One region of the Metabacillus indicus genome, then DNA from elsewhere that is predicted to be linked to it. Evidence: riboswitches for the same ligand, from Rfam matches in the RefSeq annotation. Region 1 holds a riboswitch; each other region holds the start of a gene.

The links. Region 1 has a riboswitch for S-adenosylmethionine ahead of metK (methionine adenosyltransferase). Riboswitches for the same ligand answer to the same signal wherever they lie in the genome.
Region 2: it holds a riboswitch for S-adenosylmethionine, as region 1 does, so the genes downstream of both, ACK1LH_RS17810 (methionine ABC transporter ATP-binding protein) here and metK (methionine adenosyltransferase) in region 1, are expected to answer to the same signal.
Region 3: it holds a riboswitch for S-adenosylmethionine, as region 1 does, so the genes downstream of both, ACK1LH_RS05375 (methionine biosynthesis PLP-dependent protein) here and metK (methionine adenosyltransferase) in region 1, are expected to answer to the same signal.

What each region holds. Positions count from the first base shown of each region.
Region 1 covers NZ_CP176757.1:3,185,969-3,196,331, forward strand. The annotation lists gene ACK1LH_RS16330 (class I SAM-dependent methyltransferase) at 1-66, shown strand, start outside; gene ACK1LH_RS16335 (tetraprenyl-beta-curcumene synthase family protein) at 126-1,172, opposite strand; gene ACK1LH_RS16340 (alpha/beta hydrolase) at 1,219-2,013, opposite strand; gene ACK1LH_RS16345 (gamma carbonic anhydrase family protein) at 2,121-2,642, shown strand; gene ACK1LH_RS16350 (phosphatase PAP2 family protein) at 2,861-3,427, shown strand; gene ACK1LH_RS16355 (glycosyltransferase family 4 protein) at 3,475-4,617, shown strand; gene asnB (asparagine synthase (glutamine-hydrolyzing)) at 4,701-6,584, opposite strand; gene metK (methionine adenosyltransferase) at 7,184-8,386, opposite strand; SAM riboswitch class I at 8,751-8,901, opposite strand; gene pckA (phosphoenolpyruvate carboxykinase (ATP)) at 9,207-10,363, shown strand, end outside.
Region 2 covers NZ_CP176757.1:3,463,958-3,474,320, reverse strand. The annotation lists gene ACK1LH_RS17815 (O-acetylhomoserine aminocarboxypropyltransferase/cysteine synthase family protein) at 1-779, shown strand, start outside; SAM riboswitch class I at 885-991, shown strand; gene ACK1LH_RS17810 (methionine ABC transporter ATP-binding protein) at 1,121-2,146, shown strand; gene ACK1LH_RS17805 (methionine ABC transporter permease) at 2,139-2,795, shown strand; gene ACK1LH_RS17800 (MetQ/NlpA family ABC transporter substrate-binding protein) at 2,810-3,637, shown strand; gene ACK1LH_RS17795 (carboxymuconolactone decarboxylase family protein) at 4,355-4,723, shown strand; gene ACK1LH_RS17790 (hypothetical protein) at 4,920-5,090, shown strand; gene sufC (Fe-S cluster assembly ATPase SufC) at 5,260-6,045, shown strand; gene sufD (Fe-S cluster assembly protein SufD) at 6,063-7,367, shown strand; gene ACK1LH_RS17775 (cysteine desulfurase) at 7,367-8,587, shown strand; gene sufU (Fe-S cluster assembly sulfur transfer protein SufU) at 8,577-9,005, shown strand; gene sufB (Fe-S cluster assembly protein SufB) at 9,093-10,363, shown strand, end outside.
Region 3 covers NZ_CP176757.1:1,062,811-1,073,173, forward strand. The annotation lists gene ACK1LH_RS05345 (hypothetical protein) at 1-459, opposite strand, end outside; gene ACK1LH_RS05350 (DMT family transporter) at 616-1,506, shown strand; gene ssuD (FMNH2-dependent alkanesulfonate monooxygenase) at 1,787-2,863, shown strand; gene ACK1LH_RS05360 (ABC transporter substrate-binding protein) at 2,865-4,118, shown strand; gene ACK1LH_RS05365 (carbohydrate ABC transporter permease) at 4,179-5,054, shown strand; gene ACK1LH_RS05370 (carbohydrate ABC transporter permease) at 5,072-5,881, shown strand; SAM riboswitch class I at 5,961-6,084, shown strand; gene ACK1LH_RS05375 (methionine biosynthesis PLP-dependent protein) at 6,215-7,339, shown strand; gene metC (cystathionine beta-lyase) at 7,326-8,513, shown strand; gene ACK1LH_RS05385 (threonine synthase) at 8,583-9,800, shown strand; gene ACK1LH_RS05390 (DUF948 domain-containing protein) at 9,881-10,255, shown strand.

The sequences.
Region 1 (10,363 bases):
TATCAGTTCATGAATCAGAAAAACGACGCTCCTTTTATTGTGGCAATTGAGAAGATGAAGGCATAATCGTGCTGAAAACAGAAAACGGGCCTTGAAACCAGTTGGGTTTCAGGCCCGTTTTTTCATTACGAACTTCTTGCTGACAGCTTTTGAAATGCCCTGTAAGCTCTTCCGTTCCAGTAGAAAAACGATGATGTTTTTCCGCCAAGCTTGATCAGCTGCCTGGCAAGTCTGCCGAGATCTTTTCTGGCTGTAACTTTTTCATCTGAGAGATACACGCCAAGAAGTCCCCGGTGAATCAGTTTATGAAAGTTTTCGTGGGGAATGCCGTTCAAATTGGTTTCTGCCTGAACGACGAAGTGCTGGAGACGGCCCATCATTTCCCGTTCGTCTGAGTAATAATTGCAGAAATTCAGGTCGCCGCCGATTCTGTCTTCTTCCTGGTCAATCAGGTAATCGAGAAGGATATGCAGTCCCTGAACATAGGGGAAGTAGCTGTTTCTGATGCGGGCAGCTTCTGACTTGCTGAAGTCTTTTCTGAAGGCATAGGAGACAAGGCAAAAGATGCCCAATGTAGAGCCTGCACACGCAGAAAATTCATACCACTGCATGTCAGGAAGCTCCTGCCTGTGTGTTTCAAACCAAGTTTCAAGCCTTGGTATGCGCTCGTTCACTGTTACGTGCTTATGTACCTGCAGGTCGCAATAGTAGCGGGCAAGTTCAATCAGATAATCCGCAATGTATGGATAGTTATCTAGACCTGACAAAATTCGCTGGCACGTTTTCACGAGCTCATGCAAATATCCGCCGTCATCCTGGTCGGTCCTGTATGCATAGTAATTTTTAAGAGGGGCGCCGGCTGTAAGAGCGTCAGTCATCGATTCATGAAGCAACGCAAAGTCTTCCGGATTAAGAGACGTGCTTCTGTCGCAAAGGTTATCGAGATAATCGCTGATTGTCTGATAGGCGACAATGAACTCCACGCAGTCGTGCCTGCAGTCTCCTGACAGGAGCCCGTAGATGCCGCCTCCTTCACAATGAAAGGTCTTCGTGCTGATGCTTGCAAGGGCCTGGGTTCTAAGCTCAGTATTCGGGATCTGTTCCGCTTTTTCTTTCCACGTGTTCAGATGGAAATGAACAGACGGAAAGATGTCTTTATAAATTTTTGCCATAAGCAAAAGCGGGTGCTCAGGAATTGCCTTCAAGAAAATCACCTCTTTATGTTCCTCGCTCTAAATGCGCGCTGACAAACGCCTCAGCGTACTTAAATACTTGATCTCTCTCTGGTTCGTTAAATATTTCATGATAAAAGCCGTCCCATTCCTTATATGCCTTTTCTCTGAGCGGGGCGCGGTTAAACCAGGTTCTGACCAAGGAGTGATCCACTACCTTGTCATCTCCGCCCTGCATAACTAAAAGCGGCAGGTCAGGGAATTGCTTCACTTTCGCATGGGCCTGTTCCATTGCCTTAATGAGTTCACGATACCACCTTATAGATACTTTTGTCACATAAAGAGTATCATTTTCATCCGCATCTCTGACTTCCTTATTTCTCGTGGCCAGACTGACGGAAAGACCCGAATTCACTTTTAAAGAAGGCGCCAGGATATTTAAAGGTTTTGAAATAAGTTCCAGTGCTTTATTGGGCTTAAAAATAAGTCCAAGGCATGGAGATGAAAGGATCACACCATTAATGTGCTGATGTTCTTCCTGCAAAGCCCTGATGACGATAAGCCCTCCCATGCTGTGTCCAAGCAGAAACAGCGGAAGGCCAAGCTTTCTCGCTTCTTTTACCCAGATGTTAAACTCTGCAATGTATTCGTCAAAAGATTTTATATGCCCTCTGTTTCTTGTCGAAGTCCCCTGCCCCGGCAAGTCGCCCATAATCACATGATACCCTGCACATTTCCACATTTGGACGAGCCACCTGTATCGTCCATGATGCTCTGCAGCTCCATGAACAATGACAATGACACCTTTCGGATTCTCATCTTCACATTCCCATTTCCACATAAACTCATTTCACACCTTTCTAAAAGGTTTTTCACGCCTGCTTTAACCCGGTCGTTCTTTGGTATAATATGTTTGCCTAATTATATAACAAAAGGAGTTTGATCCGCATGATTTATCCCTATAAAGACACATATCCGGATATAGCAGATTCTGCTTTTATTGCAGATACAGCAACCGTTTCAGGTGACGTAGTCATCGGCCGGGAGTCAAGCATCTGGTTTGGAACCGTCATCAGGGGAGATGTGTCTCCTGTCAGAATCGGTGACAGAGTAAATGTTCAGGATCTCAGCTGTCTCCATCAAAGCCCGAACGCCCCGCTTGTATTGGAAGATGGCGTAACCGTTGGCCATTGTGTGATTCTGCACAGTTCCATCATCCGTAAACATGCGTTAATCGGGATGGGATCCATTATCCTCGACGGAGCTGAAATTGGAGAAGGCGCCTTTATCGGTGCAGGAAGCCTCGTTCCCCAGGGCAAGAAGATTCCGCCAAATACCCTTGCATTCGGCAGGCCCGCTAAAGTCGTCAGAGAATTAACAGACGAGGACCGCCTGGATATGGAGCGCATCCGCAGGGAGTACGCTGAAAAAGGACAGCTTTATAAAGCGGTGCAGGAAAACCGGGAATAACCCATGCCGTTTTTACATATTAGTTAACACCTGCAAAAAAGGGGTCTATTCGGCTGGGCTGATGACCGCGGAATGGCTCTTGACTGCTGTTCCGCGGTTTTTTTATGGATAAAAAGAATGTAAATTTCTTACTTGAAATCTTTACATTCCATTATTATTCTCTAAATATTTCGCCATTAAAATGGAGGTAAACAGTGTTGTAAAGGAGCATCGGATAGATGACTAAATTAATTGCAAACATGTACGATTTTGAATGCAGATTGTTCCGCAGTGTAAACCGTCATTTTGACCGGAAGTTCATGAATTGCTTTTTCCGGAATATCACCCATACCGGCGGAGCAGCCTTTACCATCTCGCTGTGCCTTCTTCTCCTTTTCATCACATCAGGCCAGCTGCGCCTTGCAGCGGCAGCAAGTGCAGCGGCATTATTGCTCAGCCACCTGCCCGTTGCCTATGTCAAAAAGCGCTACCCGAGAAAACGTCCTTATCTTGCGCTGCTTGAGACAAAGGTGCCGGCGAACCCGCTTGAGGATCATTCGTTTCCATCCGGCCATACAACAGCCATCTTTTCCGTCATCATACCCTTTTTATTCCTCTTTCCTCAAGCTGCCGTTATACTGCTTCCTCTAGGGTTCAGTGTAGGAATTTCGAGGATGTATCTCGGACTTCACTACCCCTCAGATGTCCTGGCAGGATGCATTCTTGGCACGACTGCCGGTATAACCTGCTATCTTTTCATTCAGAAATACTTTGGAGGGGCATCCTTTTTCCAGCTTCCATTGTAACGTGAAAGAGAACATTGCTGCTGCTGCAGACTCATGGAGGGGTAAAGATGAAAATTGCGATATTCACAGACACATTTGCACCTGATGTAAATGGCGTTGCGAGAACGTTAAAGCGTCTTACCGATTATTTAGAAGAAAAGGGCCACGAATACAAAGTTTTTGCGCCGGAAAGCACGAAGGAATCACTTTTTTCCAGCCATATACACAGATTTGCGAGCTCATCCTTTTTTCTGTATCCGGAATGCAGACTTGCATGGCCCAACATGCTGCAAGTAAAATCAGAACTCATGAAATTCAAACCCGACATCATCCATGTAGCCACTCCTTTTAACATTGGTCTATGCGGACTGCATTATGCCAAAAAATTAAATATCCCCTTAGTCGGTTCATACCATACAGATTTTGACCAGTATTTAGAATTTTACGATCTGCAGATTTTCTCGAAGCTATTATGGAAATATATGCTTTGGTTTCACCGCCCTCTCCAGAAAGTTTTTGTGCCCTCGGAAGAAACGAAACTTCAGGTGCTGCATCAGGGATTTGAGAATGTCCGCATCTGGTCGCGAGGCGTAGATTGTCAGCTTTTTCACCCTAACTACCTTCGGAGGGAAATCATTCAGGAATATCAGATAAAAGAAAAGTTTATTTTGACTTATGTAGGAAGGCTCGCCCCTGAAAAAGATGTGGAGACTTTTATGAAAATCTCCCATCAGCTCCCGCCTCAATTAAAAAACAAGGTTCACTTTCTTGTCGTCGGTGACGGGCCGTCAAAAGAAGAAATGATGAACGGGGCACCTGGCAATATGACCTTTGCAGGCTATGCAAGCGGCGAAAAGCTCGCTAAGATTTACTCAGGCTCAGATCTTTTTGTTTTCCCCTCACCAACCGAAACATTCGGAAACGTTGTGCTGGAAGCACTTGCTGCTGGGACTCCAGTAATCGGAGCAAACTCGGGCGGAGTGAAGAACATCATCCAGCATGGAAAAACAGGCTATCTTTGCGAAACCGGCTCCGTTTCAAGTTTTACCGGAGCCATTGAAACACTTCTCACTAATGATGCTCTGCGTTACCAGATGGGCATGAGCTCCCGTGCATATGCGCTGACACAGACGTGGGATTCTATTTTTGAAGGACTTCTCAATGAGTACAATGAAGTGCTTCATCAGCAGTCCTATATCCGGTACGCTTAATAAAAGGGAGACCGCCATCATGCGTTCTCCCTTTCCTGTGCTGTAATTTTCATTTTATTGCTTATTTCATTCTCCTGCATCATTCAGGAATGGACAAGCTCAAGAGGACTGAAAGTGTAAACATTTTCGATGAAAACCTGATGCCAGAGAATAAACGTCAATACTGTCCAAATTTTTCTGCTGTAATCTCCTTCGCCCCTTCTGTGCTTTTCAAGCATCCCAAGAGCAAGAGTCTTATCCAGCAGGTAATCCGTCCCGTTTTCCGTGAGGAGCGACCTTGCCCACTCATACATTTCATCTTTCAGCCAATCCCTGATCGGGACTGGAAAACCAAGTTTCCGTCTGTGCAGGACATGCGGCGGAACCAAATCACGGACAGCCTTCCGAAGCAGATACTTGGTTTCACTATTTTTCACTTTCCATTCATGCGGAATCTGCGCAGCAGCTCTGAAAACTTCTTTATCTAAAAAGGGAACCCTCAATTCAAGAGAATGTGCCATTGTCATTTTATCCGCCTTCACAAGGATGTCCCCTTTCAGCCAAGTCATAAGATCGATGTACTGCATCCTTGATATACTGTCAAGCTGACGAACTTCATCGAACAGGCATTTAGTAATTCCGGTTGGCTTTTCATACTGTTCCATATTTGTCAGCATCATCTTTTTCTCTGATGATGAAAAAATGTTTGCATTCCCTATGTACCTTTCTTCAAGGAGCGTTGTGCCTCTTTCGATAAAGCTCTTTCCTTTCATTCCTTCCGGGAACATGACCGACAGCTGTTTTAGCGCTTTCCTGATGGGATTAGGCAAATAGGTAAACAGGGACAGATCTCCAGGCTCTTTATAAATGTTATATCCCGCAAAAAGTTCATCTGCTCCCTCACCTGACAGAACAACAGTCACCTGTTTTCTGGCTTCTCTGGCAACAAAATAGAGCGGAATAGAAGCGGGATCTGCAACAGGATCATCCATATGCCAGATAATTTTCGGAAGCTCTCTCATAAATTCCTCATGGTCCACATAATAGGAAACGTTCTCTACTCCAATAGCAGCGGCCGTTTCTTTTGCCACGTCGATTTCACTGTAACCGGACTGACTAAATCCGACAGAAAATGTTTTCAGCCCGGGATGATACCTGCTCGCAATGGAAGCAATAATACTGGAATCTACCCCTCCCGATAAAAAAGAACCAACCGGAACATCACTTCTCATATGAAGTTTCACAGAGTCAATGAGTGCCTCCTGAATGTTCCTGATCATTTTTTTCTCATCAGCCTGCGCTTTTGGTTGAAGCATCGGCTTCCAGTAGCCTTCAATTTGAAGAGGCTGTCCAATATGCTTTGAAAAGAAAGATCCGGGCGGCACTTTTTGAATATGCTCCTGGATGGTACGGGGATCCGGAACATACTGAAACGAGAGATAATGCTGCAGTGATTGGCCGTCAATTACAGGGTCTGAACTGTGTTCTTTAATACTTTTCATCTCTGAAGCAAAAAGGATCGTATGTCCGTCTTCCATATAGTAGAGCGGCTTAATTCCAAAATGGTCCCTTGCTCCAAAAAGGTGCTTGTCTAACCTGTCCCAAATTAAAAAGGAAAACATCCCCCTTAAATAATCAACGACTTCCGCTCCATACAAGTGATACAGCGCGACAATCACTTCTGTATCTGTTTCCGTTTTTAATGAAGCTCCTTTTGATAGCAAGTGTTTTCTAAGCTCCACATAATTATAGATCTCTCCATTAAACACAATGTGATAGCGGCCGTTTTGATAAGGCATGGGCTGATGACCACCCTTTGCATCAATGATGCTCAGCCTTCTGAATGCAAAAATCACGTGCTCATCCTCAAACATCCCGCTGTCATCCGGACCCCTGTGCTTTATCATCCTGCCCGCATTTTTTATAAGCTCCCTGTACTCCGTTTTCTTTGTTTGACTGTAATCAATAACACCTGCAAAACCGCACATTTTTTTCCCTCCAGCTTCTTGTCTGCCTATGAAACGACAGAACCTGCCGGAAAGTTGCATATTTTTACAAAAAGACGGATTTTTTAATTGACTAAAAACCATTAGGAGCTTCTTAACCATCTGGCGTGCACGAGTTGTTCCGTTTAGTGCCCTTCAGCTTCTTCTCCACCATCTGAAGGGCACGATCCATCCGCTTTTGTGACCTTCAGCTTCTTCTCCACCAACTGAAGGGCACGATCCATTCGCTTTTGTTACCTTCAGCTTCTTCTCCACAAACTGAAGGGCACGATCCTTCCGCTTTTGTTACCTTCAGCTCCATCTCCACCAAATGAAGGGCATGATCCATCTGCTTTTGTGACCTTCAGCTCCTTCTCCACCATCTAAAGGGCACAATCCATCCTCTTTTCTGACCTTCAGCTCCTTCTCCACCATCTAAAGGGCACAATCCATCCTCTTTTCTGACCTTCAGCTCCTTCTCCACCGACTGAAGGGACAATTTTCCGCATTTTTTAAAGTTTAAAATTCAATAAGACACTTTCTCTCCACAAAACAAAAAAAGATGAAACCCGCCCTAAGGCAGATTCCATCTTTTATCAATTTTATCGGTTTAATGCTTGCTCTTTAAGTACTTCAGCTTTGTCCGTTCTTTCCCATGGAAGGTCAAGATCGTTGCGGCCGAAGTGACCGTAAGCAGCCGTTTGTTTGTAAATTGGACGACGAAGGTTCAGCATGTTGATGATGCCTGCTGGACGAAGGTCGAAGTTCTCGCGGACAACGTCTACCAGCACATCTTCTTTTACTTTACCTGTTTCAAATGTGTCGATTGCAATAGAAACCGGCTGTGCAACACCGATTGCGTATGCAAGCTGAACTTCACACTTGTCAGCAAGACCTGCAGCTACAATGTTTTTGGCAACGTAGCGCGCTGCATATGCTGCTGAGCGGTCAACTTTTGTAGGATCCTTGCCTGAGAATGCGCCGCCTCCGTGGCGAGCGTAGCCTCCGTAAGTGTCAACGATGATTTTGCGGCCAGTCAGACCAGCATCGCCTTGAGGTCCGCCGATAACAAAGCGTCCAGTCGGATTGATGAAATATTTTGTATCTTCATCAATTAACTCTTTCGGAACAACCGGGTTAATGACATGCTCTTTTACATTGCGCTGAATTTGCTCAAGTGAGATCTCAGGGTGATGCTGAGTAGAAATAACAATTGTGTCAATGCGCACAGGCTTGTCATTTTCATCGTATTCAACTGTAACCTGAGTTTTTCCATCCGGACGAAGGTAAGGAAGAATGTCTTCTTTACGCACTTCTGTTAGACGGCGGGAAAGCTTGTGAGCCAGTGAAATTGGAAGAGGCATAAGCTCTTTAGTTTCATTGTTAGCATATCCGAACATAAGACCCTGGTCACCTGCACCAATTGCATCGATTTGCTCGTCAGTCATTTTTCCTTCGCGGGCTTCAAGCGCCTGGTCAACACCCATGGCGATGTCAGCTGATTGCTCGTCGATGGAAGTAAGTACTGCACAAGTTTCAGCATCGAAACCGTATTTTGCACGAGTGTAGCCAATTTCCTTCACTGTTTCACGGACAATTTTAGGAATGTCTACATAAGTAGAAGTTGTGATTTCACCGGCAACAAGCACAAGACCTGTTGTTACAGATGTTTCGCAGGCTACACGGGCATTTGCATCTTTTTCAAGAATTGCATCGAGAATCGAATCAGAGATCTGGTCGCAGATTTTATCAGGATGACCTTCAGTTACTGACTCTGAAGTAAACAGACGACGTTGTTTAGTCATTAAAGTTTTCCTCCTCAAAAGGTAGATGATACGGAACTCATTCCCTTTCATATTTTGACCATTCGGCAAAATATTTCAGTTGGCATGTTTTAGGAGAATCCACGAGTACATTCAGGCAAAATATCATTAAAAAAGAACAAAAGCGCAAGTGCCTTGGTCAGATCCGATAGGCAAATAAGAATCCGGCGGAAAAGTCCGGGTTTGACTTTTTTGACGGATTTGTTCTGACAGAGGATCTAGGCACTGGAGCTGGACGAGGATAACTTTGTTATGTTATCCACAGCCATTTATTCTTTAATTTTCCTTAACAATAAAAAATCCTTTCCCGCGAGGAAAGGTTATTTACTGAATTCGCAGCCTTTCGCTCTTATCGATCAAGGGCTTTCGCCTTGCATCAGGTTAGCACCTTTGCTTTTCAAATTCACTCAGGGCATTCTGATCTGAAATGAATTTTTCCGGTAAAGCAGGTTGCTGGGTTTCACAGGGCCTGTCCCTCCACCAGCTCGGGATAAGAGAATCCGTTCAAGGTCATATGATAGCGCACTTATAATGCAGGTGTCAACAAAAAATGACAAGGTTTTTATGTTCCTTTTTTTTACTCTCCCATCTTCTTTTCCACAAAAAGTTGCGTACGAAACACTTCTATTATATATGTATCATTTTCATGGAAAACAAAGCTGAATTTGTTCCATTTTGTGATTTTGCACGTAGAATAAGTTAAATAGTATAGACTATTTATTTTAATGTGTTATACTAATTAACAAGAGCAGGATGAAACTATAGATAAAAATCCGAAATATAGGTAAAGGATGGGTATGGGATGAATTCAATCGAAATCACAAACGAGCTTGAAGTATTACTTAATGGGGAAAATGCATTTCATAACTTATCGGTTCCAGTTCTTGTTGAAAAGGTTCTGGAGCGAAAAGAAGGCGTTTTAACATCAACGGGAGCCGTACGTGCAACTACAGGCACATATACAGGCCGCTCACCTAAGGATAAATTCATTGTAAACGAAAAATCCACAGAAGACAAAATTGAATGGGGTTCTGTGAATCAGCCTTTCTCAGAAGCAGCATTTGAAAAGCTATACTTAAAAGTCCTTTCATACTTAAAAGACCGCAATGAACTATTTGTTTTCAAAGGATTCGCCGGCGCTGATACGAAATACCGGCTTCCGATTCAGGTTGTAAACGAGTTTGCATGGCACAACTTGTTTGCCCAGCAGCTTTTTATCCAGCCTGGAAGTCCAGATGAACTTGTTCAGCATACAAATCCATTTACAATCGTTTCTGCACCGAATTTCAAAGCAGATCCTGCTGTTGACGGCACAAATTCCGAAACATTCATTATTGTCTCTTTCGAAAAAAGAACGATTTTAATCGGCGGTACGGAATATGCAGGCGAAATGAAGAAATCCATTTTTTCTGTTATGAACTACCTTCTGCCTGAGAGCGGCATTCTGCCGATGCACTGCTCGGCTAACGTCGGCCAGGAAGGAGATGTCGCCCTTTTCTTCGGACTTTCAGGAACAGGAAAGACAACGCTTTCTGCTGACCCGAAACGCAAACTGATCGGCGATGACGAGCACGGCTGGTCAAATGCGGGTGTTTTTAATATCGAGGGAGGCTGTTATGCCAAGTGCATCAACCTCACAAGAGAAAAAGAACCGCAAATCTTTGATGCGATCCGATTTGGATCTGTTTTGGAAAATGTGGTCCTAGATGACGATACAAGAGCGGCAGATTATGATGATACATTCTTCACTGAAAATACAAGAGCAGCTTACCCGCTTGAAGCGATGGACAATATCGTGATGCCGAGCATTGCCGGACATCCTCATACAATCGTCTTTTTGACAGCTGATGCATTCGGAGTTCTGCCTCCGATCAGCAAACTGACGAAAGAACAGGCAATGTACCATTTCCTTAGCGGCTATACAAGCAAGCTTGCCGGAACAGAGCGCGGCATTACATC
Region 2 (10,363 bases), 280 kb from region 1:
CGCTGATTGTAGATAATACATTCGCCACGCCGTATTTGTGCCGTCCCCTTGAACACGGTGCTGATATCGTTGTCCATTCTGCGACAAAGTGGCTGCTTGGAAATGGCACAACGCTTGGCGGTGTCATTGTAGATGGAGGGAAATTCGACTGGAACAGCAGAAAATTCCCAGGTTTCACGACACCTGATCCAAGCTATCATAACCTGGTTTATGCGGAAGCCCTTCCGGAAGCAGCCTATATTGTAAAAGCGAGGGTGCAGCTGCTGAGGGATCTTGGGCCTGCTCTCAGCCCGTTTAATGCTTTTCAATTTAACCTCGGTCTTGAAACGCTGCACGTCAGAATGAAAGAGCATATCTCGAATACGAGGAAGGTTGTAGACTATCTGAACGGACATCCTGCAGTGAAATGGGTTCTTTATCCTGAAGATTCAAAGCATCCGGACCAGGCTCTTGCTGAGAAATACTTGCCTGAGGGAGCAGGCGCAGTTGTCGTATTCGGCATTGAAGGCGGACGCGAAGCAGGGGCTAAAGTGATCAACTCTGCAGAGCTGTGGTCACACGTTGCGAATGTAGGGGATGCAAAGAGCCTCATCATCCATCCTGCCAGCACGACACACCAGCAGCTTGACGCTGAGGGCTTAAGAAAATCAGGCGTAACGGAAGACTTAATCAGGCTCTCTGTTGGAATTGAACATATAGACGACCTTCTCGAAGACTTGGAGCAGGCAATTGAGAAGGCTGTCGGCATTAGGTCACTGACAGAATCGACAGCACGATAAGCATGATCCGGAAGTTTTGTTCTTGACACGTACTTTTGATGCATGATAGAATCACTCTCGTACTATAAACTCACTAAATATACAGTCAATTTAATAAATGTTAGTCTCTTATCCAGAGAGGTGGAGGGAAGTGCCCTATGAAGCCCGGCAACCGTCAACATTGTTGAAAAGGTGCCAATTCACTCAAAGCTTGCAGCTTTGAAAGATGAGAGAAAGGTTTTTTCACATATGCCTTTCTGCTCATTTCTGCAGAAAGGCTTTTTTGTTTTCATGGAAAAACATGAAGCAAGGAGATATAGAGCAAAATGTTAGTGAGTGGAATTTTGGAAGAAGGTGAATTCATGATTACGCTAAAGGACGTGCGAAAAGTCTTTCAGACGAAGAATGGCCGTGTCACGGCTGTTGATTCCGTCAATCTGGACATAAACAAAGGTGAAATTTTCGGAATTATAGGTTATAGCGGCGCCGGGAAAAGTTCACTTATCCGCCTGCTGAACGGACTTGAAAAACCAACGGAAGGCTCCATTCAGGTGGCAGGCCAGGGCATCGATGAAATCAGCGGCAGCGATCTTAGAAAGGCACGGCAGGAAATCAGCATGATTTTCCAGCATTTCAATTTGCTTTGGTCAAGAACTGTCCGTGAAAATATTGCGTTCCCGCTTGAGATTGCCGGGATAAAAAGCGAGCAGCGGGCTAAACGGGTAGAAGAGCTGATCAAGCTTGTCGGGCTCGAAGGCCGGGAAGACTCCTATCCTTCCCAGCTGAGCGGAGGGCAAAAGCAGAGGGTCGGAATTGCGAGAGCCCTTGCCAACAATCCAAAAGTCCTGCTATGTGACGAGGCAACATCAGCACTTGACCCGCAGACAACCGATTCCATTCTTGACCTGCTTGTTGACATTAACGAACGGTTAGGACTGACGATTGTTCTGATTACCCACGAAATGCATGTTATCCGAAAAATCTGCCACCGTGTGGCAGTGATGGAAAGCGGAAAAATTGTCGAGCAGGGTGAAGTGCTAGACGTATTCAGAAGGCCTCAGCAGGCCATCACAAAGCGCTTTGTGAAACAAATTACAGAGCCGGACGACACGCAGGAAACAATGGAGCTGATCCTTGAGAAATATAAGCAGGGCATGGTTATTCAGCTGACATTTGTAGGTGACTCAACTGAAAATCCCCTTATTACGAACCTGATCCGGAACCATCCGATTCAGGTGAACATTCTTCAGGGGAAAATTTCGCAGACTCAAAGCGGATCTTACGGTACACTGTTTATCCACATGGACGGCGAACAGGCTGAGCTTGAAAGAGCGATGGCCTACATCCGCAGCCAAGAGGTCGAGGCGGAGGTGATTTCAAATGTTTGAAAACGTGAGATGGGAAAACGTTTGGGAAGCAACCAGTGAAACCTTGTTCATGACTGCCTTTTCCGTGGCAGCGACATTCGTGCTGGGCATCATCCTCGGATTGCTGCTCTTCCTTACATCCAGAAACGGTATTTGGGAAAACAAGCCGGTTAATGTCATCATATCTGCATTTGTAAACATTTTTAGATCGATTCCATTTATCCTGCTGATCATTTTGCTAATTCCTTTTACCAAGGCCATTCTTGACACGTTCCTTGGTGCAAAGGCGGCACTGCCGGCATTAATCATCGGAGCTGCTCCGTTTTATGCCCGAATGGTTGAAATTGCACTCCGTGAAATTGATAAAGGAGTCATTGAAGCGGCCAGATCAATGGGTGCTAAAACATCTACGATTATCTGGAAGGTCCTGATTCCTGAATCATCACCTGCTTTAATCTCCGGCATTACAGTAACGGCTATCGCTCTTGTGGGCTACACAGCCATGGCTGGGGTAGTTGGTGCAGGAGGCCTTGGAAATCTTGCCTTTTTGGAAGGCTTCCAGAGGAACAATAATGCTGTAACGATGATTGCAACTATTTTAATATTAGTCATTGTCTTCATAATCCAATTTATTGGAGATTTAATAACATCAAAATTAGATAAACGTTAGGGAGGATATTCACCATGAAAAAATTACTATTAAGTGCTGTTTTTGCTACATCTGCTTTCGCTCTTGCTGCCTGCGGCGGCGGTGACGGTGGCGGAGAGGAAACAAAGACTCTGAAAATCGGAGCATCAAATGTTCCTCACGCTGAAATTTTAGAAGAAGCACAGCCTTTACTTGAAGAAAAGGGAATCGAGCTTGATATCGTTCCTTTCCAGGATTACATTCTGCCGAACAAATCACTTGCAAGTGAAGAAATTGATGCAAACTACTTCCAGCATATCCCGTACCTTGAGTCACAAATGGCTGAAAACAAGGCCTATGATTTTGTGAATGCAGGCGGAATCCACATCGAGCCGATCGGTGTATATTCTAAAAAACATAAATCGCTTGAAGATATTCCTGAAGGCGGAACAATCATTATGAGCAACTCTGTTGCTGATCACGGACGCATGCTTTCCCTCCTTGAAAAAGAAGGCCTGATCACAATTAAAGAAGGAGTCGACAAAACAACTGCGACTGTCGACGACATCGATGAAAACAAAAAGAACCTGAAGTTCAAAGCTGATGTAGAAGCAAGCATCCTTCCTCAGGCTTACAACAACGACGAGGGCGATGCTGTTCTGATCAACACGAACTATGCAATCGGCGCAGGACTAAACCCTCAAAAAGATGCAATTGCCCTTGAAGGATCAGATTCACCGTACGTAAATATCATCACTGTCCGCAAAGGCGACGAAAACAAAGAAGAGATCAAAGCCCTTGTGGAAGTTCTTCACTCAGAAGAAATCCAGAAGTTCATCGAAGAAAAATACGAAGGTGCAGTTGTGCCTGTAGACGGAAAATAATTTGCACGGCCATTGGAAAATCCGAACTGAAATCAGTTCGGGTTTTTTTCTTGTGCAGGCACATCTTAGGTGCGGGAGGTAAAGGGTCATACAGATATGACCCTTAAGGCAGATTATAATTTGATGGCACTTATTGCAGAATTCAGAACCATCAAAAGCGGTGATTAGAACACTCTCGTCGTGTCTCCGCACCGAGTTAGTGCTGCTAACTCATGATTAGAACATTTTCGTCGTGTCCCTGCACCAAGTTAGTGCTGCTAACTCATGATTAGAACATTTTCGTCGTGTCCCTGCACCGAGTTAGTGCTGCTAACTCATGTTTGGAACACTTTCGGCGGGGTCACGATTCACGAGAGCTAAAGGGTCAAGATGAGCGGAGAATGCTTCCTGTTTGTGGCGTCGCTAAACTCCAGTGCACTGCAGCGGAGGGAACTTGACTCCTGCGGGATGAAGAGGGCACTGAAGATCTCGCAAGCGCAGCGAGGAAGCTTCAGGCACTCCCCGCGGAAAGCAAGTTCCCGGAGCGAAAGGGAACGGGTACCACTGCAAAATAAATTAGAAAGAAAATTCCTCCTCAAACAACAATCAATATTATATAGAAGAAAACAGTCACTCCAAACTCAATAAGCTGCCGCTGTATCCTTTATTTTTCCGCATACTCTGGACCCCTTTTCTGCATACTAACGGTGTTGAATCTTAGGAATGGAGCTGAACAGTATGCAGCATTTTGAACCGAGAAACTCAAGCGAAGCAGCTTTGCACGACTACAAAGAAGGCCTTGGCATTTTTACAGAAAAAATGCCTGAACTTGCTCACCTTTATAATGAATTTACACAGGAATGCTTTAAAGAAGGGACTCTCTCCCAAAAAGAAAAGCAGCTGATTGCCCTTGGAATCAGTATTTACTCCCAGGATGAATACTGTATCATTTATCATACGAAGGGCTGCCTTGATCAGGGAGCGAGCGAACAGGAAATTCTCGAAACCGTAGGGGTGACGGCTGCATTCGGCGGAGGAGCCGCCATGAGCCAGTCTGTTACGCTTGTTCAGGAGTGCATCACAGAACTCAACCAGCTGAAACAGTAGCAAACAGAAGAAAACGAGAGCATCTTTTTAAATTCTGCCTGCTTCGAGCAGTGAAGAGCTCTGTATGTATGTCACTCATTCTTATCCCTTCTCAGCAGGTTTGAACTTTTTTACAAGGGGTATTACGATAGTAGTATCGTTTTTACAAAACCTGAGAGGATGATTCATTATCTACGCAAGTCAGCAGAAGCTTGATTTGAATTACACGACTGAAATGGAAAAGGCTCTTATGCAGTCCCACAAAATGGGGTACGCAGTGTACAGCAGAAACCATGAGAAGCGTATGGAAGTAGAAAAGAATCGTGAAGAGGACTATCAGAAAAGCAAACAGCTGTTTGCGGAACTTGACCGGAAAATGAATGGATAGACTATGGATAAAAGGAATCAGCCGCAGGCTGGTTCCTTTTGGGTTGCGGCAAATTGGATCAGCCTCCGAAAAAGTTGTATTCACTTTTCATTTGTTATAAAATTAGAATGAGAATAAATTGAGAATGATTAAATTCAGATCTTATAGATTATTGGAGGTATAAGCAGTTATGGCAGGATCAACATTAGTGATTAAAGATTTACACGTGGAAATCGACGGAAAAGAGATTTTGAAAGGTGTAAACCTTGAAATAAAAGGCGGAGAGTTCCACGCAATCATGGGACCGAATGGTACTGGTAAATCTACGCTTTCATCAGCAATTATGGGGCACCCTAAGTACGAAGTAACAAAAGGCAGCATCACTCTTGACGGTGAAGACGTGCTTGAGATGGAAGTTGATGAGCGCGCACGCGCAGGTCTGTTCCTTGCAATGCAGTATCCAAGCGAAATCAGCGGTGTAACAAATGCGGACTTCCTTCGTTCTTCTATTAATGCACGCAAAGAAGAAGGCGAAGAAATTTCATTAATGAAATTCATCCGCAAAATGGATTCAAACATGGAATTCCTTGAAATGGATCCTGATATGGCACAGCGCTACCTGAACGAAGGTTTTTCTGGCGGTGAGAAAAAACGCAACGAAATTCTTCAATTAATGATGATCGAGCCTAAGATTGCCATTCTTGATGAAATTGACTCAGGACTTGATATCGACGCTCTTAAAGTCGTTTCAAAAGGTATCAACCAAATGCGTTCTGAAGAGTTCGGCTGCCTGATCATCACTCACTATCAGCGCCTGCTTAACTACATCACACCTGATCATGTGCACGTTATGATGCAGGGACGAATCGTAAAATCAGGCGGTCCTGAGCTTTCTCAGCGCCTTGAAGCAGAAGGATATGACTGGATTAAACAAGAGCTTGGCATCGAAGACGAAACTGTTGGTCAAGAAGCGTAAGCGTTAGGGGGATTAAGATGACAGTAGAGACAACATTCAACCATGACTATGTCGCCGGCTTTTCAAAAGAACTTGGCGAACCGGAATGGCTAACAGAACTGCGCTTACAGGCTCTTGCAAAAGCTGAAGACCTTTCTATGCCAAAGCCGGATAAAACAAAGATTGACAAATGGAACTTCACTGAGTTTAAAACTCATGCAGTGAAAAGCGAAAAGCATACGTCACTTGACAGTCTGCATGAAGAAGTAAAATCTCTTATCGACCTTGAAAAAGAGAACAAAAATCTGTACATCCAGCTTGATACAACACCTGCCTATTCATCTCTGTCACAGGAGCTGAAAGACCAGGGCGTTATCTTTACAGATATTCATACAGCTGCACGCGAGCATTCAGAGCTTGTGCAAAAATACTTCATGACAGATGGCGTTAAAGTAGATGAGCACCGCCTGACAGCATTGAACGCTGCTTTGATGAACGGCGGAGTGTTCGTATATGTGCCTGAAAATGTCGAAGTTGCTGCACCTCTTCAAGCTGTTTATGTTCACGAGAATCCGGCTACGACTCTTTTCAACCATGTAATCGTAGTAGCAGATAACAACAGCTCAGTAACGTATGTTGAGAACTATATTTCTGTAACGGAGACTGAAGGAGCAATTTTCAACATCGTGACAGAAGTTTTCGCAAACTCAAACGCAAAAGTAACGTACGGTGCTGTTGATCACTTGAATAAAGGTGTTACAACATATGTAAACCGCCGCGGAACTGCAGGTCGCGATGGCCGTATCGAGTGGGCTCTCGGCTTGATGAACGACGGAAACACAATTTCTGAGAATACGACAAACCTTATGGGTGACGGATCTTACGGCGACACAAAATCAGTTGTAGTCGGCCGCGGATCGCAAACTCAGAACTTTACGACTAAAGTGATTCACTTCGGAAGAAACTCTGAAGGATATATCTTAAAACACGGTGTAATGAAAGACAGTGCTTCATCTGTCTTCAACGGCATCGGAAAAATCGAGCACGGTGCTTCAAAATCAAATGCTGAGCAGGAATCAAGAGTGCTTATGCTGAGTGAAAAAGCGCGCGGTGACGCTAACCCGATTCTTCTAATTGATGAAGATGATGTTACGGCAGGACACGCGGCTTCTGTTGGCCGTGTAGATCCTCTTCAGCTTTACTACCTGATGAGCCGCGGAATTCCAAAGGTTGAGGCAGAGCGCCTTGTCATTCATGGATTCTTAGCACCGGTAGTCAACGTCCTTCCAATTGAAGGTGTTAAGAAACAGCTTGTAGAGGTTATTGAAAGGAAAGTTAAGTAATGAATATTCAAGATATCCGTTCACTTTTTCCGATTTTGGATCAGCAGGTAAATGGACAGGATCTTGTATATCTTGACAGTGCAGCGACTTCCCAGAAGCCGCTGCCCGTCATTGAAGCGCTGGACCGCTATTACCGGGAGTACAATTCAAATGTGCACCGCGGCGTTCACACGCTTGGAACGAAAGCGACAGATGGATATGAAGGAGCCCGTGAAAAGGTCCGGAAGTTCATTGGCGCTTCATCAATGGAAGAAATTATTTTCACGCGCGGAGCTACGACAGCTTTAAATACAGTTGCAGCGAGCTATGGGCGTGCGAATCTTAAGGCCGGGGATGAAATTGTCATCACCCACATGGAGCATCATGCGAATGTGATTCCATGGCAGCAGCTTGCCAAAGAAACGGGAGCGGTCCTTAAATACATCCCTCTTCAAGAAGACGGAACGATTTCTTTAGAGGATGCAAAAGCGACCATTACAGATGCCGCTAAAATTGTATCTGTGATGCAGGTTTCAAACGTGCTTGGAACTATTAACCCTATCAAAGAACTTGCAGAAATTGCACACGGCAAAGGTGCAGTCATGGTCGTTGACGGTGCACAGAGTGCTCCTCATATGAAAATTGACGTGCAGGATCTGGATTGTGATTTCTTTGCTTTTTCTGCCCATAAGATGTGCGGTCCTACCGGCATCGGCGTTCTTTACGGGAAAAAAGCGCTTCTTGAAAAAATGGAGCCGGTCGAATTCGGCGGCGAGATGATTGATTTTGTCGGCCTGTACGAATCAACGTGGAAAGAGCTTCCGTGGAAGTTCGAAGCCGGAACACCGATTATCGCCGGAGCAATCGGGCTAGGTGCAGCGATTGATTTCCTTCAGGATATTGGTCTTGATAACATCGAAGCATACGAGCACAAGCTTGCAGGCTATGCCCTAGAGCGCCTTTCAGATGTTGAAGGGATTACAATTTACGGTCCAGAGCACCGCGCAGGACTTGTAACGTTCAATATAGAGGATGTTCATCCTCACGATGTGGCTACAGTGCTTGATGCAGAAGGCATCGCCGTGCGTGCCGGCCATCATTGCGCACAGCCCCTTATGAAATGGCTGAATGTTTCTTCCACTGCACGTGCAAGTTTTTACCTGTACAATACAGAAGAAGAAATCGATAAGCTTGTTGCAGGAATTGTTAAAACAAAGGAGTACTTTACAAATGTCTTTTAACAACCTGGACACCTTGTACCGTCAGGTCATCATGGATCATTACAAAAACCCGCGGAACAAAGGTGTACTCGAAGATAGCTTAACAATCGATATGAACAACCCTACATGCGGCGACCGTATCCGCCTTACCCTTCAAATTGAAGACGGCGAGATAAAAGATGCCAAATTCGACGGGGAAGGCTGTTCCATTTCCATGTCCTCTGCTTCAATGATGACCCAGGCCATTAAAGGCCAGTCTGTTGAAACCGCGCTTAAACTGTCAAAAATCTTCTCTGATATGATGCAGGGAAAAGAGTACGATGACGACATTGAACTTGAGGACATCGAGGCCCTTCAGGGTGTTGCAAAATTCCCTGCCCGCATTAAATGTGCAACTCTTGCGTGGAAGGCCATGGAAAAAGGAGTTCAAAACAGCTGAACAGGAAAAAGGGCAGCTTTAAGCTGTCCCTCTCCTGCTTACAATGATGGAGAACCTTCCATCAACTATGATTGGAGTTGAATACGGATGGCTAAAAAAATGCCGGATATCGGCGATTATAAATATGGATTTGCAGACAAAGACGTCTCGATTTTCCGTTCAAAACGCGGATTGACAAAAGAAATCGTTGAAGAAATTTCACGTATGAAAAGCGAGCCACAATGGATGCTTGATTTCCGCCTGAAATCTCTTGAGCATTTCTACAGCATGCCAATGCCGCAGTGGGGCGGAGACATGGCTGCTCTTAACTTTGATGAAATTACGTATTACGTAAAGCCGTCTGAGAAGTCAGAGCGCTCATGGGATGAGGTTCCTGAAGAAATCAAGCGTACGTTTGACAAACTTGGAATCCCTGAAGCTGAGCAAAAATACCTTGCAGGTGTATCAGCCCAGTACGAATCTGAGGTTGTTTACCACAACATGAAAGAAGACCTTGAAGATCTTGGCATCGTCTTTAAAGATACAGATACAGCACTTAAAGAAAACGAAGACATTTTCAGAGAACACTTTGGAAAAGTCATTCCTCCAACAGACAACAAGTTCTCAGCTTTGAACTCGGCTGTCTGGTCTGGCGGATCGTTCATCTACGTTCCTAAAGGCGTGAAAGTGGATACGCCGCTTCAAGCGTACTTCCGCATCAACTCTGAAAACATGGGTCAGTTTGAGCGTACTCTGATCGTTGTTGATGAGGGTGCACACGTTCACTACGTTGAGGGCTGTACAGCTCCAGTTTACACAACAAACTCACTTCACAGTGCAGTTGTTGAAATCATCGTAAAAGACGGCGGCTACTGCCGTTATACAACGATTCAGAACTGGGCAAACAACGTCTTCAACCTTGTTACAAAGCGTGCAGTCTGCGAAAAGAACGCAACGATGGAATGGATCGACGGAAACATCGGTTCTAAACTGACTATGAAATACCCTGCGGTTATCCTAAAAGGCGAAGGTGCACGCGGTATGACACTGTCAATCGCTCTTGCAGGAAAAGGCCAGCATCAGGATGCCGGTGCAAAAATGATTCACCTTGCACCAAACACATCATCTACGATCGTGTCAAAATCAATCTCAAAACAAGGCGGTAAAGTAACGTACCGCGGAATCGTCCACTTCGGCCGCAAAGCTGAAGGCGCCCGTTCTAACATTGAGTGCGATACACTGATCATGGATAACCAGTCAACATCTGATACGATCCCTTACAACGAAATCTTCAACGACAACATCTCGCTTGAGCATGAAGCGAAGGTTTCAAAAGTATCAGAAGAACAATTATTCTACTTGATGAGCCGCGGAATTTC
Region 3 (10,363 bases), 2.0 Mb from region 1:
GTTCCTGGAAATATGATTGCAGACAGCAGATTCCGCTTTCAGGTGAAAATAGGGAAGACCGGATGCTGACAGATAATCTCTTCTGATGAGAGGAATCTTTCTCAATACAAGGACAAGAAGAAACAGCTCTGCTGCGATAAAGATTGATTCAAAAGCCAGAACGGCTGCCGGGAGAAGGGGATGCGCGGCAAGCTGTTCTTCAGGCAGCATAAAATGGGCAAATAAAAAACCGGCTAAAACAACAGGTCCTATATAGGTGAGGGAATACCGTTTTCTTAAAATGAAAAAGTAAGTTAAAAGGGGAATGACAACTAGAAAATCAAGAAGGGATCCAATCAGCGCACCATCAGGAACAGGCTGCATGATTGGAAGACGGTATAGAGCAGCATTTGAAGCCAGAATCAGGACCACAAAAAACAGATACAATCCCCATTTAGGCTTAGTAAGAGTTTGGTTCATATCCTTCGCCGCCTTTCTGTATAGGATAAATATACCATATAATAGTGTAATAAATTGGAAGGATATGTGAATGAATAATGACAGATTTCAACGTGTCATAATTCCGGAGAGCAGCTCATATTTCTTAAAAGAAGACAAGCTCCGGGAGTGCTGAAGGTGAAAAAACCGTTCCAGTTTATTGCAAGTATTTATGCAGCCGTTTCGATTTCTTTTTGGGGCATTTCTTTTGTGTCTACAAAAGCTGTTCTCAGCCAGCTTGACCCGTTCACGCTCCTTGTTGTCCGCTTTGGAATTGCTGCGGTCTTTTTGCTTTTTCTGCTTCTGCTTCTAAGACATCCGCTCAAAATGAGCCTCTCGCAAATGCCCGCCGTTTTCATTCTTGCCGTACTCGGGATTTTCGTCCATCAGATCATACAGGCCTCAGCCCTGCAATCGATCGGGGCTTCCGAAGCAGGCTGGATCATTTCTTTTTCGCCGATTTTTACAGCTGTTCTTGCTGCCTTCTTTTTAAAAGAACGGTTTACGCTGTTTAAAGCGGCCGGCATGACGATTGCCATTCTCGGGGTGCTTCTGATTACGTCTTACAGGCAGGGCGGATCCATTGTGTTTCACGTGAACTTCGGTTATATCCTGATGATTTTAAGCACGTTAAACTGGGCGGTTTATTCGATTTTGATTAAAAAACTGGCGATACCGTATTCGGCTTTGACGGTCACCTTTTACACAAGCTTTTTCGGCTTTCTAATGACGCTCCCATTTTTCATCAGGGGAGAAGGCTGGAGGCAGCTGTCCGTTCTGACAGGCGAAAACTGGACACATCTTATGTTTCTCGGGATTTTTGTATCAGCCGTAGCCTATTGGTTCTGGGGGAAGGCGCTGGAAGTCATGGAGGCAACGAAAGTATCCTCCTTCCTTTACTTTGAGCCGCTTGCAACCGTCATTGCCGCCGTGCTCCTGCTGAATGAGCCTGTCCTGCTGGCGAGCGGCGCCGGGGGCATGCTGATCATTGCAGGTGTGATGCTTGTGAATTTTAAGAGAAAAGGTTAAAGGAGTTTGTCATTTTTTGAAGAATGTATGTTAACAGGGAAAGCCTTTTTTCACCAAATTATGCAAAATAAATTGACAATCTTGTAAACTCTTACTATTATAAAAATTAATTCTGACTAATCTTATATGGATTGAGCTGATTGGAAAACCAAAGGCTCCCGCCCCATGTCTATTTGGGCTGGGAGCCTTTTTGAAAAGAAAGCGGATCCATTTTTTTATTCAGGCAGCTGAAAATACAGCAGTGCATTCGAGCACAGGCAAATGACTTAGGAGGATATATATGGAGATATTCTGGTTTTTACCGACAGCAGGCGACAGCAGATATTTAGGTACAGATAAAGGCAAGAGGGAGGTCACCATCGAATATTTGCAGCAGGTGGCAAAAGCGGTGGATACGCTTGGGTTCACCGGAGCACTCCTCCCGACAGGAAAAGCATGCGAGGATTCATGGGTCATCGCATCAAGCCTTATTCCTGTGACAGAACGGATGAAATTTCTGATAGCACTGAGACCGGGCTTTACGCCCCCGACGATTGCAGCCCGCATGGCTTCTACTCTTGACCGTATTTCAGGGGGAAGACTTCTTTTGAATATCGTACAGGGAGGGGACCCTGTTGAGCTGGCAGGAGACGGCCTTCATTTGAGCCATGACAAGCGCTATGAGCAGACAAATGAATTTTTGACGGTATGGAGAAGGCTTTTTGAAGAAGAATCGGTTGATTTTAAGGGAGAGTATTTTGACATTGCAGGCGGCGGCATCCATCATCCGCCTGTGCAAAAGCCTTATCCTCCGCTGTATCTTGGGGGCACATCACCTGCAGCACATGAAGTGGCGGCAGAACACGTTGATTATTATTTGACATGGGGAGAGCCGGTTGAAATCGTGAAAGAGCGAATTGACAAAGTCAGGGAGCTCGCCGCCAAAAAAGGACGCGAAGTGAAGTTTGGCATCAGGCTTCATGTCATTGTCAGAGAAACGGCGGAAGAGGCATGGAAGGCTGCAGACGAACTCATTCAATATGTTGATGAGAGCGTAGTGGAAGCGCAGAGACAAAAATTTGCGCGCTTTGATTCAGTCGCGCAGCGCCGGATGACGGATTTGTCGCTGGACAACAAAAACGCGCTTGAAATCGCACCGGGACTGTGGGCAGGAATTGGTCTTGCAAGGGAAGGTGCGGGGACTGCGCTTGTCGGGGATCCGGACAGCGTGGCCGAAAATATGAAAAAGTACGCCGAAGCAGGCGTAGACACATTCATTATGTCGGGGTATCCGCATCTGGAAGAAGCATACCGCACAGCGGAACTGCTGTTTCCAAAGCTGCCCCTGAAACATAAAACCATCAAACAGGAGGTATAAGATGAACAAAAAGCTCAGCAGCTTCTTAGCGGCAATATTCGTAATGGTCCTTGCTTTAGCCGGGTGCTCCTCGAATGAAACCGGAGGGAGCGGAAAAGACGGAGTGACAGAAATCAGCTTTATCCACTGGCGCGGGGAGGATGCTGAAGTTTTTAAAGAACTGATCAGCAAATTCGAAAAAGAGAATCCGAAAATCAAAGTAAACATGACAGTCTATCCATCTGAAGAATATCAGTCTACTGCACAGACGCTGCTCAGAGACGGTTCAACGGGAGATGTGTTTACATCATTCCCGGGATCTCAATTTGAAATTATTAAAAAAGCAGGCTTTTTCGCTGACCTTTCCAATGAGGAATTTGTTCAGAATTACAACGAAAACCTGATAGAAGCAGGAAAGGCAGACGGCAAACAGCTTGCCGTTCCGCTGCAGCTTGTCTATAACCAGCCTGTCTATAATGCAGGTATTTTTGAAGAACTCGGACTGGAGCCCCCTAAAGACTGGGAAGGATTTTTGGCTCTTTGCGAAACTCTTAAAGAAAACGGCTATACACCTATCGCCTTCCCTGGAGCTGATATTGGCCCGGGACAGCTGATGAACAGCATGATGATGAACAATGCGCCGGACGAAGAGATTTTTGCGAAGCTTATGGCCGGCGATGCAAAATTGACGGATGAGTGGTGGGTCAAGACGCTTTCTCAATTTAAAGAGCTTACTGACAAAGGCTACATTGCTAAAGAAGCCCTCGGCACAAAGCATGACGGAGCCATTGCGCTGATGGCCCAGGAAAAAGCAGGAATGCTTGCAAGCGGATCTTACGCTATGGCCGGCATTAAGCAGCAAAATCCGGACATTAAGCTGCAGCTTCTTGCGCCAATCACAGTTGCTGAAAATGAAGCAAAATACGAGGGGGTCCACACAACCACGTTCATGCTTGCAGTCAACAGCAAATCAGAGAAGCAGGATGCAGCAAAAAAATTCGTGAGCTTCCTTTCTGAATCAGAAAATGCAGGCGAATACGCAAATAAAACCGGCCAGCATGTAACGCTTAAAGATGTCACGTATGAGTCTGAAGAACTGAAAGATACAGCTGTCTGGATGGAAAAAAACACACGGTTCCAGCCCCGCTTTCTGATTCCGAATGCAGATGTTGAAAAAGCGGTGATCGCGTCCATTCAGGCTGTCATCGGCGGAACGGATCCTGAAAAAGCGGCTGCAGAAGCACAAAAAATTGTTGAGCAGAACTTAAGCAAGTAATCCGGAGAAGAGGGGGAAAGCCCCCTCTTCTTCTCATCATGAAAGGAGGCCATTTCATTGCTGAAACATAACAAATCACTGCTGTTCTTTCTTGCACCCGGCATTCTTGTGTACAGCATCTTTTTTATCTACCCGACACTGAGCGCCTTCTTTTACTCATTTACAAACTGGGACGGAATCTCCCCTGATTTTGATTTCGTCGGAGTGACCAATTATATCAATCTGGCGACAAATGACTCTATTTTTGCAAAAGCACTTGGAAACAACGTGAAATTCATGCTGTTTGTCGTTGTTTTTCAAACGCTGTTTTCCCTTGTCTTTGCCCTTTTCCTGATTAAAAACACAAGAACCAATGTTTTTTTCAGGGCACTGTTTTTTTTTCCTACGATTCTATCCTCTGTTTCAGTCGCCTTTATCTGGTCGTTTATTTACGATCCAAACCTTGGGCTCCTTAAAACCATTCTTACAGGGCTGCAGCTTGATTTCCTGGCACAGAACTGGCTGGGTGATGAGAAAATCGCCATTTTTTCAATTGCTGTCGTGCAAGTATGGTTTCATACAGGACAGATGATTATTATCTTTGTTGCCGGTCTTCAGAGCATTCCTGCCGATCTTTACGAGGTGGCCAAAATTGAAGGGGCAAGCAGATGGCAGACGTTCAAAAAAGTCACATGGCCGCTTGTTGCTCCCGCAGCAACCATCGTTGTCGCGTACACAACGATACAATCATTTAAAGCGTTCGATCTGATCTTTGCCATGACGCGCGGAGGTCCGAACTATTCAACGGAGATTATCGCAACCCTGATTTACACAACGGCATTCAGGAGCTTTAAATTTGGCTATGCATCAGCAGAATCCGTTATTTTTATGGCCGTCATTGCCTTGATTACGTTTGTGCAGTTTAAGGCATTGCACGCAAACAGGGTCGACTACTGAGGAAAGGGTGACGAACGTTGAAAGGAACAAAGTACGGACTCATATTAATCTACGCAGCCATTATCATCATTCCGATCTTCGCCATCTTTTTAACAACGTTTAAAACGATTGCTGAAATGTATGAAAATGTACTCGGACTGCCTGAACGGTTTTCAGTGTCAAATTACATATCTATTTTTAAAGATCAGTCGATGGGCCTGTATTTTCAGAACAGCTCAATTGTCACACTTGTATCCGTCTTTCTGACGCTGTTTTTTGCAAGCCTGATCGCCTTTGCCATCACGCGGATCGGCGGTGTACTCAGCGCTGCTGTGTTCGGATTTTTCACACTCGGCATGATGATTCCTGCGCAGGTGAACATGATTCCGCTCTATCAGTTGATTTTTCAGCTGAAGCTGACGAACAGTCTCGTGGGACTGATGATCGTCAACATTGCGGCTACCTTGCCTGTTGCTGTTTTCATTCTCACTGGATTCATGAAAACTCTGCCGAAATCGTTGTTTGAAGCAGGATCCATTGACGGCGCCGGGAACTGGCTGATGTACCGCAAAATTGCCCTGCCGCTCTCGCTTCCATCGCTGTCTGCAACAGCCATTTTTCTGTTTGTGATGCACTGGAACGACCTGCTGTACCCTTTGCTTTTCATCACGAAAGATGAATATAAGACCTTGCCGCTTGCTCTGCTTGAATTTCAGGGGGAGTACATGACGAACTATCCGATGCTGTTCACCGGCGTGATGATTGCCTCTGCGCCGCTTATTATTGCCTACATCTTCCTTCAGAAATATTTTATTGCGGGAATGACTGCAGGCTCGGTGAAGGGCTGAGTTTTTTGCCCCAAACCCTTGCATTTATGAAAAAAGTGAGGTAAGGTAATAAAAACATTTAAAAAATTCATACTATTTATTCTTATCCAGAGAGGTGGAGGGTTCTGGCCCTGCGAAACCTCAGCAACCGGAAAAGATCAGGCAGATGCCTGTTCGAACCAAGGTGCTAATTCCAGCAAGCTTGAATGCTTGGGAGATAAGAGGAAGCCAGTTTTGCCGAACCAGCGTCTTCTTCTTATATGAGGAAGGCGCTTTTTATTTTTCCAAAGCATATAAAAAAGCCCGGTCCAGGGCGTGTAAAAGAAGAAATGACAAACAGGATGGTGTTTAATCATGTCGGAACGCATTGAAACAACTTTGGCGCAAATCGGGAATCGCAGTGAAAACATAACGGGAACGGTAAACCCGCCCGTCTACTTTTCAACAGCCTACAGACATAATGGAATCGGGGAATCAACAGGGTTTGATTACATCAGGACAGGAAATCCAACGAGAACAATTTTAGAAAAAGCAATCGCAGATCTTGAGCACGGCGATCAGGGATATGCATTCAGTTCGGGAATGGCAGCCATTCAGACGCTGATGGCCCTGTTTAAAAGCGGGGATGAACTGATTGTCTCTTCCGATTTGTACGGCGGAACATACCGTTTGTTTGAACGGGAATGGCGCAAATACGGCCTTGTTTTCCATTATGCGGATTTTAAAGACGGGGACTGTACAAAGCAGCTGATCAATGACCGCACAAAGGCGATTTTTCTGGAGACTCCGACAAATCCTTTGATGCAGGAAACAGAGGTCAGCGATATAGCCGAAATGGCACGGGAACACAAGCTGCTGCTGATTGTTGATAATACGTTCTACACGCCTATTCTGCAGACGCCGATTTTAGACGGAGCCGATATTGTCATTCACAGTGCTACCAAATATTTGGGCGGACATAACGATGTACTTGCAGGTCTTGTCGTCGCAAAAGGCAAAGAGCTTTGCGAAGAGCTTGCCCAGCACCATAATGCAATCGGCGGCGTGCTCTCCCCATTTGATTCATGGCTTTTGATCCGCGGGATGAAGACACTTGCTTTAAGGATGAATCAGCATGAAAAAAATGCAGGACAGGTTGCAGAATTTTTGGAGAGCCAATCCGAAGTAACGGATGTTTTATACCCGGGAAAAGGCGGAATGCTTTCGTTCAGACTGCAAAAAGAAGAGTGGGTCAATCCATTTTTAAAAGCACTGAAGACGATAACCTTTGCTGAGAGTCTCGGAGGCGTTGAGAGCTTTATCACATATCCGGCCACGCAGACACATATGGATATTCCAGAAGAGATCAGAGCTGCAAACGGCGTATGCAACCGCCTGCTGCGTTTTTCAGTCGGCATTGAACACGCAGGTGACTTGGAGCAGGATCTGCTGCAGGCATTTGAACTTATGAAGGAGGCAGATAAAGTTGAGCAGCGGTAAGTGGACATTCGAGACGAAACTGCTTCACAACAGTCATAAGGCGCAGAAAGATACAGGGGCGGTCAGCGTTCCCATTCATCATTCATCAACGTTTCACCAGTTTGATTTTGACGATTACGGGAAATTCGACTACGGCCGTTCGGGAAATCCGACGCGGGAAACACTTGAGCAGGCCATTACTGAACTTGAAGGCGGAACAAGAGGCTTTGCTTTTGCATCCGGGATGGCAGCGATCTCCACCTGTTTTCTGCTTCTTTCAAAAGGAGACCATGTCCTGATTACAGAGGATGTTTACGGGGGAACATACCGGATCATTACAGACGTTCTCAGCAGATTCGGCATCGAGTACAGCTTTGTTGACATGACCGATCTGCATGAAGTGGCTTCTCATATCAGGCCGAATACGAAAGTCATTTACGTTGAAACGCCGTCCAATCCTCTTTTGAAAATTACCGACATCCGGGGGATTACAAAGCTTGCAAAAGCAAACGGATGCCTGACGTTTTTAGATAATACGTTCCTTACACCAGCTTTGCAGCGGCCGATTGAACTCGGCGTGGACATCGTCCTTCACAGCGCCACCAAATTCCTTGCCGGACACAGCGACGTCCTTGCAGGCCTTGCCGTTGTAAAGGGAGAGGAGCTTGCAGCGAGAGTACAGAAACTGCAGAACGCATTCGGAGCCGTCCTCGGCGTCCAGGACTGCTGGCTCGTTCTCCGTGGCATGAAAACATTGAACGTAAGGCTGCAGCAGTCCAGTGAGTCTGCTCGAAAACTCGCAGACTATTTATCCCGCCATAAAGCCGTCCGGAACGTGTACTACCCTGGACTCACGTTTCATCCCGGGCACTCGATCCAGCGGTATCAGGCAGATGGTCCTGGAGCTGTCCTGTCTTTCACACTGGCAGACGAGGATGCCGTCCGCACGCTCGTTAAAAATGTGGAGCTGCCGGTATTTGCGGTAAGCCTTGGAGCGGTCGAATCCATTCTGTCCTATCCGGCCAGAATGTCCCACGCCGCCATGCCAAAAGAAGAACGGGAGCGCCGCGGAATTACAGACGGACTATTGCGCATAAGCGTCGGGCTGGAAAATGCGGATGACCTGATCAAAGATTTTGAGCAGGCGCTTGCAAAACTGCCGGCGAGTGCAGTGGAGAATAAATTAAGAGCTTAAATCTAGCGGAATTAAAAAATACAAGACTCTTAACTTGATGTTAGGAGTCTTTATCAAGTAATGGAGGAAATGCAGATGTACAGCTATGTTTCACACTTGGAGTGCCCAAAGTGCGGTGCCGAGTATTCAGTTAAGGACGTGCAGCAGCTTTGCACATGCGGATCTCCGCTTTTGGTGCGCTACCATTTAGATCAAGTGAAGAGTGCGTTATCAAAAGAAGAAATCGCCAGCCGGGAAAACAGTTTGTGGAGATACCACGAGCTGCTGCCTGTTGAGGATCCAAAGCATGTGGTTTCAATGGGAGAGGGCATGACCCCTCTTTTGAAAATGGACAGGCTTGGGGCAGAATATGGCCTAACACAGCTGCTTATGAAGGATGAAGGGCTGATACCGACCGGCTCTTTTAAGGCCAGGGGAGCGGCTGTCGGAATTTCTAAAGCAAAGGAGCTTGGCATAAAGACCTTTGCGATGCCGACAAACGGTAATGCAGGTGCAGCCTGGTCGCTTTATGCTGCCAGAGCGGGGATGGAGCCATATGTCATCATGCCGCTTGATGCGCCCCTCATCACCCGGAAAGAAACCGCCATTTCAGGTGCGAATCTCCATTTAATTGACGGACTGATCAGCGATGCGGGAAAAGTTGTGGCGGAGCTTGTGAAAGATCAAGGATTCTATGATGCTTCTACTCTGAAGGAACCTTACCGCATTGAAGGGAAAAAGACGATGGGATATGAAATCGCCGAACAGCTCGGCTGGGAGGTGCCTGATGTCATTCTTTATCCGACAGGAGGAGGAGTGGGCATTATCGGAATCTACAAAGCGCTTCGGGAGCTGCAGGAGCTCGGCTGGATCAGCAAGGAGAGGATGCCTCGCCTTGTTGCCGTTCAGGCTGAGGGATGTGCGCCGATTGTAAAAGCTTTTGAAGAAGGAAAAGCTGAATCGGAGTTCTGGGAAAATTCGCAGACGGACGCGTTCGGCATTAACGTTCCGAAGGCAATCGGTGATTTCCTTGTACTGGAGGGAATTTATGAAACAAACGGGAATGCCATAGCTGTATCAGAAGAGGAAATTAAGGCAGAGCAAGCCCTGACGGCAGAGCTTGAAGGATGTTTTATTTGTCCTGAAGGTGCGGCAACATTCGCTGCAGCCCGCAGATTGAAGGAGAGCGGATGGATCAGGGAAGACGAGAAAGTGGTCTGCTTGAACACTGGTCAGGGCATCAAATATCCGGAGACGGTACGTGCAGAGGCGCCGGTTTTGAAAAAAGGAGAAAAGCTCTCACTCTAAACTTCTACTCCATCAGGCAGATTCATATACTGTAGCAATGTACAGGCAGTCTTGTGCATAATCGGCTGTGGAGGTGCAAGATGATTGTTGAAGTAAGTGCTGCAGGAGCTGCGCTCGCCTTTATGTTACTCGTCGCCTATTTAATTCAGACTCTCCGCAAGGGCATGACGACTCTTGATGAGACGAATGAAACGCTTGCGGAAGTAAGAAAAGCGGTCCATGATCTGTCGGGAGAAGCAGAAGAACTTATCCAGTCCGCCAATCAGATCACGGTTGATGTGAAAGGCAAGATGAAGACAGTGGAACCGCTGTTTGAATCCGCACAGGACATGGGAGAAGTTCTGAACAGTGTGACCCATACCGTAAAACAGGCGGCATCGGGCTATGGATACGGACTCCCTCCAGTGAAAAACGATGATCCGCCAAACCGTGAGATGAAAATCAGGCTTAAATGAACGTTTCCTCAACAGAATTGAAATGACACATGAAACAGCAGGCACATTCTTTGGAGAATAGTGCCTGCTGTTTTTGTTTTACATGGTATTATTGTAAAAAACAGATAA